Regions from separate parts of the Shewanella sp. VK101 genome, predicted to be linked through region 3. Evidence: predicted binding sites of a transcription regulator. Region 3 holds the regulator's gene; each other region holds the start of a gene.

Region 1 (5,032 bases), 340 kb from region 3:
GTGCGCCAAAGAGTGCCGAAGATGGTCCAATGCCAATGGCTTGCTGGAGCTGTAAGAGCCCGGATGTACCTCGCCTGATTGAAGAGCAGGGTGAAGATGGTTACTTCACCGGCAAGTGGGCCAAAGGTGGCCCTGAAGTGGTTAACGCCATAGGTTGTGGCGATTGTCACGAGAAAGGTTCGCCCAAGCTGCGTTTGGGCCGTCCTTTTGCCGAGCGCGCCATGGAGACCCTGGGTACGCCATTTGATAAGGCTTCCCGCAAAGACAAGCAATCCATGGTTTGTGGCCAGTGTCACGTAGAATACTACTTTGAGAAAGTGGAAGGCCGTAAGGGCTTTGTTAAGTTCCCATGGGATCAAGGCACTACAGTGGAGTCCATGGAAGCTTACTACGATGCCATCGAGTTTGCCGACTGGACTCACGCTCTGTCCAAGACTCCTATGCTGAAGGCACAGCACCCAGGTTATGAAACCTGGCAGCTGGGGGTTCACGGTAAGAACAACGTGACCTGTGTTGACTGTCACATGCCGAAAGTAACCAACGACAAGGGTCGTAAGTTCACCGATCACAAAGTGGGTAATCCTTTCGACCGCTTCGAAGAAACCTGTGCTCAGTGCCACACACAGAGCAAAGAGTTTATGGAGAACCTGACTGCCGAGCGTAAAGCCAAAGTTAAAGAGCTGAAGCTGAAGGCTGAAGATCAAATCGTCAAGGCACACTTCGAAGCTGCTGCCGCCTGGAAAGCCGGTGCGACAGAAGCCGAGATGAAGCCAATCCTGACTGATATCCGTCATGCTCAATGGCGCTGGGATTATGCTATCGCCTCTCACGGTGTCGCGGCTCACGCTCCTGATGAAGCGCTGCGGGTACTGGGTACTGCGGTTGACAAGGCTGCCAATGCCCGGGTGAAACTGGCGCAGCTGCTGGCCAAGAAAGGTATCGTTGAGCCTGTCGCTCTGCCTGATATCTCCACCAAGGCCAAGGCTCAGGCTGCTCTGGGTATGGACATGAAGAAGATGGTTTCCGACAAGGAAGACTTCAAGAAAAATGTTCTGCCTAAGTGGGATGCTGAAGCCAAGAAGCGTGAAGCAACCTACAAGTAACAGTCGTTAACATAACGAAATGAAAAATCCCCGCACCGCGGGGATTTTTTTATCTTACAAGCCAGCAGTGGTAGCCAGTGAGTGATTACAGGCTTATTTGATCAGCTTAAGCAGAGCCTTAAAGCGTTCACCTTCTGCCTGATGTTGCAGTTCAAACAGTAAAGATTCGCTGTTGTTGAGCCTGGCTCCCTGCTGCTTCATCATCTCTATTCCCAAGCGTTTGTTGCTTTCACTGCGGGAGCTGACGGCATCGGCTATCAAGTGCACATCGAAACCCTGCTCAATAAGATCACCACAGGTTTGATAGACACAGACATGGGTCTCTATCCCGGCCAGCAGTACCTGTTTGCGGCCCGTGCTCAACAGTGCCTCACGGAACGCCGGGCAGTGCCAGCCACTGAAGTGATGCTTGGCAATCGGCGAATTGGTCTTGGATAGCAGGGCGGCCAGCGACTCTGTAGTGGGGCCGAGCTTCTGCGGCAACTGTTCCAGCCAGAGCACTGGGATATCAAACAAGGCCGTGCCTTCTATCAGCATGGCCAGTTGTTGATGCAACTGTTCACTCTTGTCCATTATCTGCGCCAGTTTGCCCTGAACATCCACTATGACCAGCACACATTCTTCCGCTTTTAGCATCTTGTTCTCCTTCAGGTTGGTCTTAGGACAGGTGCAAACGAGTCCTTCTTTCACTTCAGTCAACGACAGGACATTCAGTTAACGTCAGTACAGGGCTTAAGCCAATAGGCCTTAGGTCGTAGATGATTGCGCTTTTTTTGTGCGCCCAAGCCTTACTTGCACTTAATTGGTGCATATCTGCAGCTCTCAACCTGGCCCGTAAAAGCTAACTCTTTATAAAACAAAAAATTAACATTTTGGCCTGATGCTTGAATTGCTTTTGGCATAACACCAATACAGCAAGGCGATTCTGGAGGTCTGGATGAAATTAGTCAGCGCAATCATTAAGCCGTTCAAGCTTGATGATGTCCGCGAAGCGATTGCGGGCATAGGCATTGAGGGGATGACGGTCACCGAAGTCAAAGGTTTTGGCCGACAAAAGGGGCATACAGAGCTCTATCGGGGAGCCGAGTATCAGGTGGACTTTCTGCCCAAGGTTAAGCTCGAGATCGCCACCAAGGCGGAGAATCTTGAGCACCTGCTGGAGGTCATCACCAACGCCGCCCATACCGGCAAAATAGGTGACGGCAAGATCTTTGTGACAGATCTGGAACAGGTTATCCGTATTCGTACGGGCGAAACAGACACAGAAGCGCTGTAAGGAGGAGAAGATGGAAGAACTGAGCAAATTGGGTACTACGGTCACAGAGTTGCGTTTTGCGCTGGACACCTTTTACTTTCTGATCTCCGGCGCGCTGGTGATGTGGATGGCGGCGGGTTTCGCCATGTTGGAGGCCGGGTTGGTGCGTTCCAAAAACACCACAGAGATACTCACCAAAAACATCTGTCTCTATTCAATCGCCTGTATCACCTACCTGATTGTGGGTTACAACATCATGTATGTGGACAATGGCGAGGGCGGCTGGCTGCCGAGCATCAGCACCTTGATAGGATCTCAAGCTGCCGACGCCGACCATGCGCTGGAGTCTGATTTCTTCTTCCAGGTGGTATTTGTGGCTACAGCCATGTCGATTGTTTCCGGCGCCGTGGCCGAGCGCATGCGCCTGTGGGCTTTCCTGGCATTCAGCCTGGTAATGACGGCAGTCATCTATCCGGTGGAAGGTTACTGGACCTGGGGCGGTGGTTTCCTTTCCGAAGCCGGCTTTGTCGACTTTGCCGGTAGCGGCATAGTGCATATGGCCGGTGCAGCCGCGGCCTTGGCCGGTGTCTTGCTGCTGGGGGCCCGTAAAGGTAAATATGGCGCCAATGGCCAGGTTAACCCTATCCCGGGATCCAACCTGCCGCTGGCAACCCTGGGGACTTTTATCCTCTGGATGGGCTGGTTCGGTTTCAACGGTGGTTCTCAGTTACTGGTCTCTGATGCCGAGAATGCCAGTGCCGTGGCCAAAGTCTTCGTCAACACCAATTCGGCGGCGGCCTTCGGCGCGGTATCTGCACTGATCGTCTGTAAGATGGTGTGGGGCAAGGCCGACTTGACCATGATACTCAATGGTACTTTGGCTGGTTTGGTGGCTATCACGGCCGATCCATTGTCGCCCTCTCTGCCTATGGCGGGTGTGATAGGCCTGGTAGCCGGCGGTTTGGTGGTGTTCTCCATCGTGGGCTTTGACCGCATCAAGGTAGATGATCCTGTCGGGGCTATCTCGGTGCACGGGGTCGCCGGCTTCTTCGGTTTGATGATGGTGCCTCTGTCCAATGCCGATGCCAGTGTGACAGGGCAACTGTTTGGCGCTGCGGTGATCTCTGCCTGGGTGTTCCTGGCGTCATTGCTGGTGTGGGGCGCCTTGAAAGTGACCATGGGGATCCGGGTGACCGAAGAGGAAGAGTACAACGGTATGGACGCGTCGGATTGCGGTATCGATGCCTATCCTGAGTTTGTGACTGTCAAGAACGCCAATTGATAAGCCAAGAACGCCAATTGATAAGCCAAGAACGCCAACTGAGAGGCCATGAGTGTTCTTGAGAGATCAAGCAAGCTTCCTTAATCTTTAAGCCATCTCTTGTGAGATGGCTTTTGGTTAGAGCTGGCTTTGGGATTACCGGCCTTGTTGTTACCTGGCTTGGCGGGAGTCGGCCAGGAAAAGCGCATTTTGGGGCTATGGCGCTTGATGACAGACGCTCTTGGGGGCAGACTGAAAGCAGAAACAGCCTGGAGCCTAAGGGGATGGCGATGAAGACTCTCAGTGTAATGAAGCTGACCGGTACTTTTCTCTGCACTTTGTTCAGTACCTTGCTGTGGCTTGGCAATGCCGAGGCAGGACAAGTGGTGGTTCGTGATGCCAGTGAGCCCTTCGATGCCTTTGCCGTCAGGGATGAATTACTGCGTCAGCATGAGTGGCAGGAACTACTGCGCTCGCAGCAGCAACTGGAGATCCTGCGCAGCCTGCCTGCTATATGTGTTCCTTACATGCGCCCCTATCGCTACTTTTCCTGCGATGGCCATTTTTATCGCCCCTATCTTTACCGGCAACAGCAGCTCTATATTGGGATCCCCAAGCCGGGTTCCGAAGTTATCGCTCCCGGAAATGAAGGCTTGAACTAGGGGATATTCACATTTTGTCACCCTTTGGCGCGGCAGGAGTGGCCAGTCTGACTTAAGCTTTCAGTAAAGAAGCCTTAACTCAGGAGGCCCTATGTTCTCAGGCACTTTCTCAAGCGCTTTCTCCGGCCCTCTCATTCGTGCTCTCTCTGGCGCTCTATCCGCTACCATGTTGAGTCGCTTAATTGGTGCGGTTTTGCTGCTGCTATTTTGCGGTTGCAGCAGTACCCCGGTGCCAAGCAAGATGGCCCTTGGCAGCCTGTTTCAGGATAACCAATTCAAAGAGGTTGGGAATATCCCCGAGCCCGCCGAGTTATTCGCCTTGCCTCCCGAGGCGGTGCAGTTGCTCAGAGGTGCCTATAGCCGCAGCGCACTCATGTCCAATCAGGAGTTGGCCCACGAGTGGTTGGCTGACTATATCCATGCCGACAAGGGCGGCTTTCGCTATCAGGACAACTACACCCGCACCGCCGCCGAAACCTTTCACGACAGGGCCGGAAACTGCATGTCACTGGTGATCCTGACGGCGGCCATGGCGCAACAACTGGGGATAGAAGTTGAATTTCGTGATGTGGAAGTGCCCCCGGTCTGGGATCGCCAAGGCGCCTTTTATCTGGTCAATGGTCATATCAATCTCAAGCTATACCCGCCCAAGAATAATCATGTCTTCCATGTCACCGAGCGTTCCATTCTGGTGGATTTCCTGCCCGAGCGTGCTGTGCGCAGCTATAAGGTCAATAAGATCAGCCAAGGT
Region 2 (5,032 bases), 2.5 Mb from region 3:
TTCCAAGTGTTTGAGAATAGAGGCCGCATCGGCTTCACTGAGACTCAGCAACAAAATGGCGGTCTTCTCAATCCCGTTGAGATTCTTGACGTCGAAGCCGCTCTCGGCTGGTTTATCCGCTTTTTTTTCAGGCATCTTCTTGCAACCAGTTCTTCACCACTTGGGTGGACAGTTCAGGTTCATTGGCCACCAGAGCACGTATGGCCTTAATCATATCATCATCTTTGTGCAGATCCGGTATCAGAATCGAACCGTCATCGGCATAGCTGTATTCACTTTCAGGGCGGTTGAGCATACCCAGGGTGTCGGCAGCGTACTGATCTTCAATATCTGCCAGCTCGTGCCCCAGCGCAGGTTCGTCCGGCATATTCTGGCCATCGGGATAGATGAGGCGTTTGAGCATGGGACGCACCACGAACAGGATAAGCACCAAAATCACCAAGGCACCTATGCCGAGTTTCATCGCCCGCCAGAACCAGGGCTGCTCCCACAGCGGTGGCTCAGGCAGGTCTTCAACCAGCTGATCCATAAAGGGCACAGTCACCACTTCTATCATATCGCCCCTTTGGCTGTTGAAGCCAACGGCGCCTTCCAGCAAGCGGCGGATATTGGCCATCTCTTCACCTGTGCGAGGCACTCTGGCAACCTGCCCATTTTCACCGGCAGCACCTGCCTTGTAGTCAACCGCCACTGAGACACTGACCCGGCGTACCACACCTATCTGCTGACGGGTATGGCTGATGGTGGTATCCAGCTCAAAATTACGGGTCGCTTCCCTATGGCTGTTGCCTGAAGTAACACTGCTGCTTTCTGCGGCATCGGCAGCGTTTTCAGGAATATTGGACTCCATCGGCGGCTGATTGGAAAGGGCTCCGGGGATGCCGCCACTGCTGCCACCAACGCTGTTGTTTTCCACTGTCATTTCACTGCGAAGTGATGGCAGATCCGGGTTGAAACGCTTGGCAGTTTGCTCGACCGCGGTGAAGTCCATGCTGACATCCACCTGGGAAGTGAAGTTTTCCGGACCGAGGATCGGCATCAGAATCGAGTCAATCTTGGTGCGGTATTCGTTTTCTTTTTGCTGTACCAGCTCAAGCTCGCGTCTGGCACGGGCTGACACCCCATCCTGACTGCCTGAGTTCAGCAAGCGGCCGTTGGAGTCTGTCACTGTAACCCGGCTGGGTTCCATGCCATGAACCGCTGAGGCAACGATATCGACTATCGCATCAACCTCTTCCTGTCCCAAACCGCCCCTACGGGTATTGACCACTACTGTGGCACTGGGTTTGGCGCGATTGCGGGCGAACACATTTTCCTTCGGCAGCGCCAGGATCACCTTGGCACGGCTGACACTATTGAGCTCTTCAATCGCCCGCGCCAGGTTCATCTCCTGACTCTGCTTCAGCCTGGCCTGTTCCATCCGCTGACTGACACCAAAGCCGGAATCCTGGCTCAGATAATCCTTGGCCTCGGCACTGGAATCTATGCCGGCGCGGCTCAGCATCATCTTCACGTCCTGATACTTGTCTTCAGGCACAGTGATCACATCGACTTCAATCTTGTACGGTACCCGGTTCTTATCCAGCACATCGAGTACCTGCACCATCTCCTGGGTATCCATCTTGCCCAGTGGCCGATATTCTGGCTCCTGGGCCCAGATCATCACAAATACCGCCAGAGCCAGACAGATAGCCAATGCCAGGATCATGGTGATCTGCCGCAGCATATCCACTCCACCGAGGGAGCCCAATACACCCGACTTGTTTTCCTGTTGGACCCCTTCCAGCGTTGTTCCACCGGCGGAAACATTGGATCCTGCTACTAATTCTGTGCTCACGGTGCGTTCCTGTTATCCGGGATCTGTGATGCAAGCAGGCCTTAAACAGGCATGCTCATAATCTCTTTGTAGGCTTCGACCAGCTTGTTGCGCACCTGCACTGTGGCCTCGAATGCGACGCTGGCTTTCTCGCGGGCAATGACAGTGTCAGACAGAGACACTGTGGTGTCGCCCATCTCCAGCCGGGTGGCCAGATTGGATGATGTGCTTTGCAACTCACTGACATTGCCTACGGCCTGGGCCAGTAATTGGCCGAAATCAGTTCCTGTGGTATTACCCACCTGGCGTACAGGCGAAGACTGAAATCCCGTTGGGGCAATTTCACCTTTAAGTGATTGCATTTCTTGCAATAAAGAATTGGCACCTATTTGCATCTTCTCACTCCTGTCGTCAGCGAATTGACGAAAAATCTGGGTTACCAGACTCTATGCAATTAGTTTGCCAAAAATGGAATAGTCAAAGTTAAGCTAGGTAAACGCCCTGAATTCACCCAGGGCCTGAGGAAAAACACTGGAATTGGAAAGCGGCCTAACGGCCGCTTTGGAGATGACTCAGGCGGGCACCTCTATGCCCATCTCGCGCATGCGCGCCATCTTGTATCTGAGAGTGCGGGCACTGATCCCCAATTTCTCGGCCACCAGCTTGCGACTGCCCTGACACTGGGCCAGAGTCTCGAGAATAATCACATGCTCCTGAGCCTTGAGCTCATCACCAAGCGCCTCCGGTGTTTCCGGGGCTGTGGTATCTCCCAAAGCAACATCCTGCAAATCGATAATAATATCGCCCGCTTCTATCTGCCCTTGACTCAAGATCAACGCCCGCTGGATCACGTTATCCAGCTCACGGACATTCCCCGGCCAGCGGTGGGCCAACAAACGCCGCACTGCAGCATCACTGAGAGCTGGCACCGGGTTAATCGCCGCGTTTTCAGCGTGACGCGCCAACAGATGTTTGGCCAACGGGATGATATCCGCCGGTCTTTGGTTCAGTGCCGGCCAGGCAAGCGGAAACACATTGATCCTGTAATAAAGGTCTTCGCGAAACTCGCCCTTGGCCACCATCTCTTTCAGCTCCCGGTTGGAGGTTGCCAGCACCCGGACATCGAGCTTGATGGTCTTGCGCCCACCCAAACGTTCAACCTCACGCTCCTGCAGCACCCGCAGCAGCTTGGCCTGCAATGCCAGCTCCATCTCGGAAATTTCATCGAGCAACAGAGTGCCGCCATGAGCCTGTTCAAACTTACCGGGACAAGCCTGATAAGCCCCGGTAAAGGCGCCTTTCTCGTAACCAAACAAGGTGGCTTCCAGCATATTTTCCGGGATGGCGGCGCAGTTAATCGCCACAAAAGGCCCGTCAGGCCTTTGGCTGTGCTGATGAATGTAGCGAGCCAGCACTTCTTTACCCGAACCGCTGGGGCCACTTATCATCACAGAGGCTTCTGAGGCGGCCACCCGCTGCGCCAGTGCCAGCAAGGCCAGGCTCTTTTCATCGGCCACCACTGGGCCGCCGCTAACCACCTTGGGACGTAAATAGCGACTCACCTGATTGAGCAATACCTGAGGGGCAAACGGCTTGGCGAGATAATCCACGGCCCCCAGCTTGATTGCGCTGACGGCATTGTCGATGGTGGCATAGGCTGTCATCAACAGGATCGGCAGCTGCGGATGTTGCTGACGCAGATAATCCAGCAGCCCCATACCGCCGATACCTTCCATCTGCACATCGCTTATCACCATATCAAAACGATTACCTTTCAAAGCGGTTATCGCTTCTTCGGCGCTGGCGACATCGACACACTCATAACTGGCGAGCAGCAAGGTATCGAGCAGTGCTTCCCGAAGCGCGGCATCGTCTTCCACCAACAAAATTTTTGCTTCGCTCATGCCACGCCTCCTTGAGAGTCTGTCGTTAACGGGAATGTCAGCGTGACGGTACAACCTGCACCCAGCTTACAGCTGAGGTCCAATTTGCCGCCGTGGCTGCGCACCACTGACTGCACCACAGCCAGCCCAAGCCCTGTGCCCTGACGCTTGGTGGTGAAAAAAGGCTCCAGCACCTGCTTTTGCATCTTGCTGTCCAGGCCCTTGCCGTTATCTATCACATCGAGGCGCAGAGCCTGATCGCAGCTCAGGCGCAAAATGACTCTTGTGGCGCCGGCTTCCAGGCTATTGATCACCAGATTATTGATGGCAGAACTCAAGCCATGAAGATTGACCTGCATCTCGCTATCGCCTTCAATTTGCAGGCTCAATTCAACATTTTGCCTGGCAGCGATGGGCTCACAGTTGGCCATGACTTTTTCCAGCACCGTCGAGAACGGCACTCTATCGCAGGCTTCCTCTTGCTTACCTTTGGCAATCAACAACATATCATTGACCTGCTGCTCCAGCTCGGAAAGCCGGTCGAGTAATTTGCCCTGAAAACGCTCTCTGGAGCCGGCATCCAGCCTTGGACTGCCCAAGTTGGCGGCATAGAGTAAAGCGGCAGACAGAGGAGTGCGTATTTGATGCGCCAGAGTGGCGACCATTTTCCCGAGCGCAGACAAGCGTTCAAGGTGGGAAAGGTTTTGCTGCAACAGTCGGGTTTCGGTGAGATCGGTCAGCATAATCAGCTGCCCCTGCTCCGGGGTCAGAGGCGTAATCGCCAGCTTCACCCGGCGGCCATTACGCAGGGAGACTTCATGACCATCGTCTTTTTGCGGCGCAAAGGCGCGATTGATGATAGTCAGCCAGCGCTGGCCAACCAGAGGAACACCCAACAAAGATTCGGCAACCGGGTTGGCTTCACTGACCAAGCCGTCACCATTGAGGATAACGACGCCCGAAGGCATGGCCTGCAGAATATGCTCCATACGATTGGACATATTGGCGGCTTCCCTTACCGGGATCCATTCGCGGCCATGATGAGAGATGGTTTCGAGCTGAGCCAGTGGGCTTGCAGACATATTAACCCCGTCAAAAATACGATGCTGACAGGGTTAATGCAGAGTTTATGCCAATTTAAAAATCTAAATTATCAGTAGCTTAGTCTTTACTCATGCCGTATTTGCGCATTTTCTCCACCAAGGTGGTGCGGCGAATACCCAGCATTTCAGCGGCGCGGGCAACGACGTTGTCCTGCTGATCCAGCGCCTGACGTATCATATCGATTTCCAATTCGGCCAAGAGATCCTTGAGATTGACCCCTTCCGGAGGC
Region 3 (5,032 bases):
GACAAATTTGAAAATGCCCACGGAATGAGTATATGAATAGGGTCACCCTGGCCATTATTTTGTTTTTCTCCACTGCACTTATCCTTTACTGGCAGGTGCAGAACAAGCGCAACGCTCAACAGAGTGAGGCGCCTGTGGATGTGGTTAGGCCTGACTTTGTCGCCGATGACCTGCGCTCGGTCAACTTTGATGAGCAGGGCAATGTCGCCAGTAGGGTCGCCGCGGCCCACATGGAACATTATGAAGCCAGTGAAAAGACCTTCTTCAACCAACCGGTTTATCTGGTCTATCCGGACAAGGGCGAGGCACAGTGGCGTCTGTCTGCCAACGAAGGCAGGCTCAATCGCAAGAGTAACCGAGTAGTACTTGAAAATAATGTTATCATCGACGCCATTAGCCCCAATGAACCGATCCAGAGCCTGAAAACCAGTTATGTGGAGCTGGATCTGGACACCATGATCATGACCTCAGATCGCGAGATCCTGATCGAAGGCAAAGACTTTAATATCAAGGGATCCGGCCTGTACGCCGATCTCAATGCTCAGCAAGTGAAGCTGACCAGTCAGGTGAAAGGAACCTATGAAACCAAGTAAGCTTTTTATCGGTGCCCTCTTGTGCATCACAAGCCTGTCGGCGTTGGCCATTGAAGAAGATCTGTTGCAAAAAGTACAGATCAGCGCCGCTAATCAGTTTGCCGATATCAAAAACAAGCGTGTGGTATACGGCGGGCCTGTCACAGTCACCCAGGGCAGTTTGAAACTGCTGGCCGATGAACTCACGGCTTACACAGAAGACAAGAGTGGCGAGCGGATCCTGGTGGCCAAGGGCTCACCCGCTACCTATACCCAGAAACTGGAAGACGGCCGTCTGGCCAGTGCCAAGGCCAAAGAGATCCACTACAACATAGACAGTCGTATCATGACCCTGCTGGGCCAGGCCAAAGTAGAACAGGACGGCAGTGAAGTGACCGCCGAGAAGATAGTATACGACATCAACAAGCAGCAGTTGGAAGCGGAAAGCAGCGGCAAAGGCCAAGACAGGGTAACCACTGTTATCCAGCCAGAAAACTATCAGGATCTCAACAAGAAAGAACAGCAGCAGGAGCCGCAATGACCAGCACCCTGACGGCACAGAATCTGGCAAAGAGTTACAAGAAACGCAACGTCGTCAAAGACGTCAGCCTGTCGGTCAATACCGGCCAAATCGTGGGGCTGCTGGGCCCCAACGGGGCTGGCAAGACCACCACCTTCTATATGGTGGTTGGGCTGGTACAGAGTGACAAGGGCCGTATCTTCATTGACGACGACGAGCTGACCCTGGATCCCATGCACCTGCGAGCCCGTAAAGGCATAGGCTACCTGCCACAGGAAGCCAGTATTTTCCGCAAGCTGTCGGTGCATGACAACATCATGGCCGTGCTGCAAACCCGCAAAGAACTCAACAGCGACGAGCGCGAGGAACAGCTCGAACAACTGCTGGAAGAATTCCATATTACCCACATACGTGACAGCCTGGGAATGTCCCTCTCCGGCGGTGAACGCCGCCGAGTGGAAATCGCCCGGGCATTGGCCGCCAATCCACAGTTCATTCTGCTGGATGAGCCATTCGCCGGTGTGGATCCCATCTCAGTTATCGATATCAAGAAAATCATCGAACAGCTTAAGTCCCGCGGTTTGGGAGTGCTGATCACAGACCACAATGTTCGCGAAACACTCGACGTTTGTGAGCGAGCCTACATAGTCAGCCATGGGCAGTTGATCGCCGAGGGCACACCCGCTGAAATCTTGGACAACCAGCAAGTGCGCGCTGTGTACTTAGGCGAACAATTCAGGCTATAGTTAGGATCATGTCATCCGGTGGCAATTCCGGGTATTATAGTTTGTTATTATTGAATTTTTTCCTTGAAAAATAACGAGTAGGGATTAGCGGTATAATGAAAGCGTCACTCCAGCTCAAACTGGGTCAACAGTTGACCATGACACCTCAGTTGCAACAGGCTATTCGCCTGCTGCAACTGTCGTCCCTTGAGCTGCAGCAAGAAATCCAGGAAGCCTTGGAAGCCAACCCTCTGTTGGAAATGGCCGAGGACAACCAGGATGACGCTATCGACGACAACCACAAGGAAAACGACGCCGGCGAGTTGAGCGCCAAGCAGGAAGATGGTTCCACGGTAGAAACCTCAGAGGCATTGAACAATGAGTCTATGCCGGATGAATTACCTATGGATACCACCTGGGACGAAGTCTTTACCGCCGCCAGTGCCTCCGGGCCGGCCATGGGCCGTGAAGATGATATGCCCTTCCAGGGGGAAACCAGCGAAGGGCTCTATGAACATCTGGAATGGCAGAAGAACCTGACCCCGTTTTCCGATACCGACGACGCCATTGCCACCGCCATTATTGATGCCATCGACGAGCAGGGCTATCTGACCCAGAGCACAGAGGAGATCCTCGAAGCCATGGGCAACCCTGAGATTGAGCTCGATGAAGTCGAGGCAGTACTCAAGCGGATCCAGCACTTCGATCCTGTCGGCATCGCCTCCAGAGATCTGCGCGAATGCCTGCTGATCCAGTTGCAACAGTTCAACGCAGACACCCCGCATCTGGCCGACGCCCGCTTGTTGATTGACGAACATCTGGATCTCATTGCCGCCCGCGACTTCCGCACCCTGATGCGCAAGACCAAGCTCAAGGAAGATCAGCTGCGTGACGCCATCAACCTTATCCAGAGTCTCAATCCCCGCCCCGGCTTGCTGGTGCAGCCGATGGACGAGGAATATGTGATCCCTGATGTCAGTGTCTGGAAGAAAAACGGCCGCTGGGTAGTAGAACTCAACCCGGACTGTATGCCCAAACTCGGGATCAATCAGCAGTATGCTGCTATGGCTCGTAGCGCCCGCAGTCAATCAGACAGCCAGTTTATTCGAGGTCATCTTCAGGAAGCCAAATGGTTTATCAAGAGCCTGGAGAGCCGCAACGACACCCTGCTCAAGGTGGCCAACTGTATAGTGCAGTTCCAGCAGGGATTTTTTGAATATGGTGAAGAGGCCATGAAACCCATGGTGCTCAACGATATTGCCGAAGCGGTCGAGATGCATGAATCGACCATATCCAGGGTCACCACTCAAAAGTATATGCATACACCCAGGGGAATATTTGAATTGAAGTACTTCTTCTCCAGCCATGTCGGCACCGAAGATGGCGGAGAATGCTCTTCCACGGCGATCAGGGCTTTTATCAAGAAGCTCGTGGCAGCGGAAAACCAGAAGAAGCCTTTGAGCGACAGCAAGATGGCGCAACTTCTGGCAGAACAGGGAATCAACGTTGCAAGACGCACCATAGCCAAGTATCGCGAGGCTATGATGATACCACCGTCGAACCAGCGTAAGAGTTTATAAATCCACAGTTGGAAATTGGAGGAATCTTTCTATGCAAATCAACCTGACAGGACATCATATCGAGATCACCGACTCACTGCGTGACTACGTGGAAAGTAAGTTTTCTAAACTTGAACGCCATTTCGAACAGATCAATAATGTGCACGTTGTGCTCAATGTACAAAAACTGCAACAGATAGCCGAAGCCAAGATCCACCTCACAGGCGGCGAAGTCTATGCAACTTCTGAACATGCCGACATGTATGCCGCCATCGACGTTCTGATTGATAAATTGGATCGTCAGGTCATTAAACACAAAGAAAAGCTGACAAAACACTAACGATGGAACTGAGTACCATCCTGCGGCCGGAGTGCACTACCTGTGCCACTCCGGGCAGTAAGAAAAAGGTACTGGAGCTGATTAGCGATCTCGCTAGCGCCCAGTACCCCACCCTTTCCTCTCAAGCGATTTTTGAAAGCCTTTTGGCCCGCGAAAAGATGGGGAGCACAGGTATAGGTAATGGTATTGCGATTCCGCATGGCAGACTACCGGACATTACAGAGCCGATTGCCGTGTTGGTCAAATGCGAAGAGCCTATCGCCTTCGATGCCATAGACAACCAGCCGGTGGACATACTGTTCGCCCTCCTGGTGCCCGCAGATCAATGTCAGCAACACCTGAGTACCCTATCCGCCATGGCTGAAAAGCTCAGCGATAAGGCGATACTCAAGCAGTTGCGAAAATCCAGCGACGAAACAGAACTCTATCAGGTGATCACAGGATGAAACTCGCCATAGTCTCAGGCCGCTCCGGTTCCGGAAAATCCGTTGCCCTCAGGGTACTCGAAGACCTGGGTTACTACTGTGTGGATAATCTCCCCCTGCCCATGATTGGCAGCCTGTTGGAAAACCTCCGTGGCAGCAATGATCTGGTCGCCATCAGCATAGATGTGCGCAATATGCCGGATCAGGAAAAGGTGCTGGAACAACAGTTGGCGGCCTTGCCGGAAAACACCCAACTGACCAGTTTCTTTCTCAACGCCTCGGATAAGGTGCTGCTGAAGCGCTACAGCGAAACCCGCAGACTGCACCCCCTGTCCAAGAGCAAAGTCTCACTACAGGACGCCATCAAGCTCGAAGGCAAGCTGCTGGAACCCATGTCGAAACTGGTGGATCACTACATAGACACCTCGGCGCTGAACATCTATGAACTCAGTGACACAGTGCGGGAAATTCTGCTTGGCAGTGTCGATAAAGAACTGGTGATCAACTTCGAGTCGTTCGGCTTTAAGCATGGTATGCCCCAGGAAGCCGACTTCATGTTTGATGTGCGCTTTCTGCCCAACCCCCACTGGGAGCCGGCGCTCAGGCCACTGACCGGGCTGGATGAACCTGTGCAGGAGTTTCTCAGCCGCCAGCCACTGGTGAACAAGTTTATCTGGCAGATAGAAAATCTGTTGGAAACCTGGCTGCCGCACCTGGAACGCAACAACCGCAGTTACCTCACCATAGCCATAGGCTGCACCGGCGGCCAGCATAGATCTGTCTATGTCGCTGAGCAGCTCGCCAAGCGTTTTGGCAACAGCAAACACAAGGTACAGGCCCGTCACCGGGAGCTGAATAATGGCAAAGGTTGAGCGGGAAGTCACCATAGTC

What was found. Region 3 encodes sigma-54, which starts transcription at its own class of promoters, with help from an activator protein. Its sites were predicted from a motif close to GTTGGCACGNNNNTNGNNT; they were not measured.
Region 1: the regulator sigma-54 is predicted to act here: its motif matches at 1,975-1,993, upstream of glnK (P-II family nitrogen regulator).
Region 2: the regulator sigma-54 is predicted to act here: its motif matches at 2,265-2,283, upstream of fliE (flagellar hook-basal body complex protein FliE).

What each region holds. Positions count from the first base shown of each region.
Region 1 is NZ_CM151402.1:1,108,385-1,113,416, forward strand. Features, by position in the region: gene nrfA (ammonia-forming nitrite reductase cytochrome c552 subunit) at 1-1,103, shown strand, start outside; gene ACSHSR_RS04970 (hydrolase) at 1,197-1,739, opposite strand; gene glnK (P-II family nitrogen regulator) at 2,041-2,379, shown strand; gene ACSHSR_RS04980 (ammonium transporter) at 2,390-3,640, shown strand; gene ACSHSR_RS04985 (hypothetical protein) at 3,910-4,281, shown strand; gene ACSHSR_RS04990 (tetratricopeptide repeat protein) at 4,448-5,032, shown strand, end outside.
Region 2 is NZ_CM151402.1:3,250,032-3,255,063, forward strand. Features, by position in the region: gene fliG (flagellar motor switch protein FliG) at 1-135, opposite strand, end outside; gene fliF (flagellar basal-body MS-ring/collar protein FliF) at 128-1,837, opposite strand; gene fliE (flagellar hook-basal body complex protein FliE) at 1,879-2,211, opposite strand; gene ACSHSR_RS14455 (sigma-54-dependent transcriptional regulator) at 2,389-3,720, opposite strand; gene ACSHSR_RS14460 (sensor histidine kinase) at 3,717-4,781, opposite strand; gene ACSHSR_RS14465 (sigma-54 dependent transcriptional regulator) at 4,861-5,032, opposite strand, start outside.
Region 3 is NZ_CM151402.1:765,579-770,610, reverse strand. Features, by position in the region: gene kdsC (3-deoxy-manno-octulosonate-8-phosphatase KdsC) at 1-36, shown strand, start outside; gene lptC (LPS export ABC transporter periplasmic protein LptC) at 33-593, shown strand; gene lptA (lipopolysaccharide transport periplasmic protein LptA) at 580-1,113, shown strand; gene lptB (LPS export ABC transporter ATP-binding protein) at 1,110-1,838, shown strand; gene ACSHSR_RS03475 (RNA polymerase factor sigma-54) at 1,934-3,397, shown strand; gene hpf (ribosome hibernation promoting factor) at 3,429-3,716, shown strand; gene ptsN (PTS IIA-like nitrogen regulatory protein PtsN) at 3,719-4,162, shown strand; gene rapZ (RNase adapter RapZ) at 4,159-5,013, shown strand; gene ACSHSR_RS03455 (HPr family phosphocarrier protein) at 5,000-5,032, shown strand, end outside.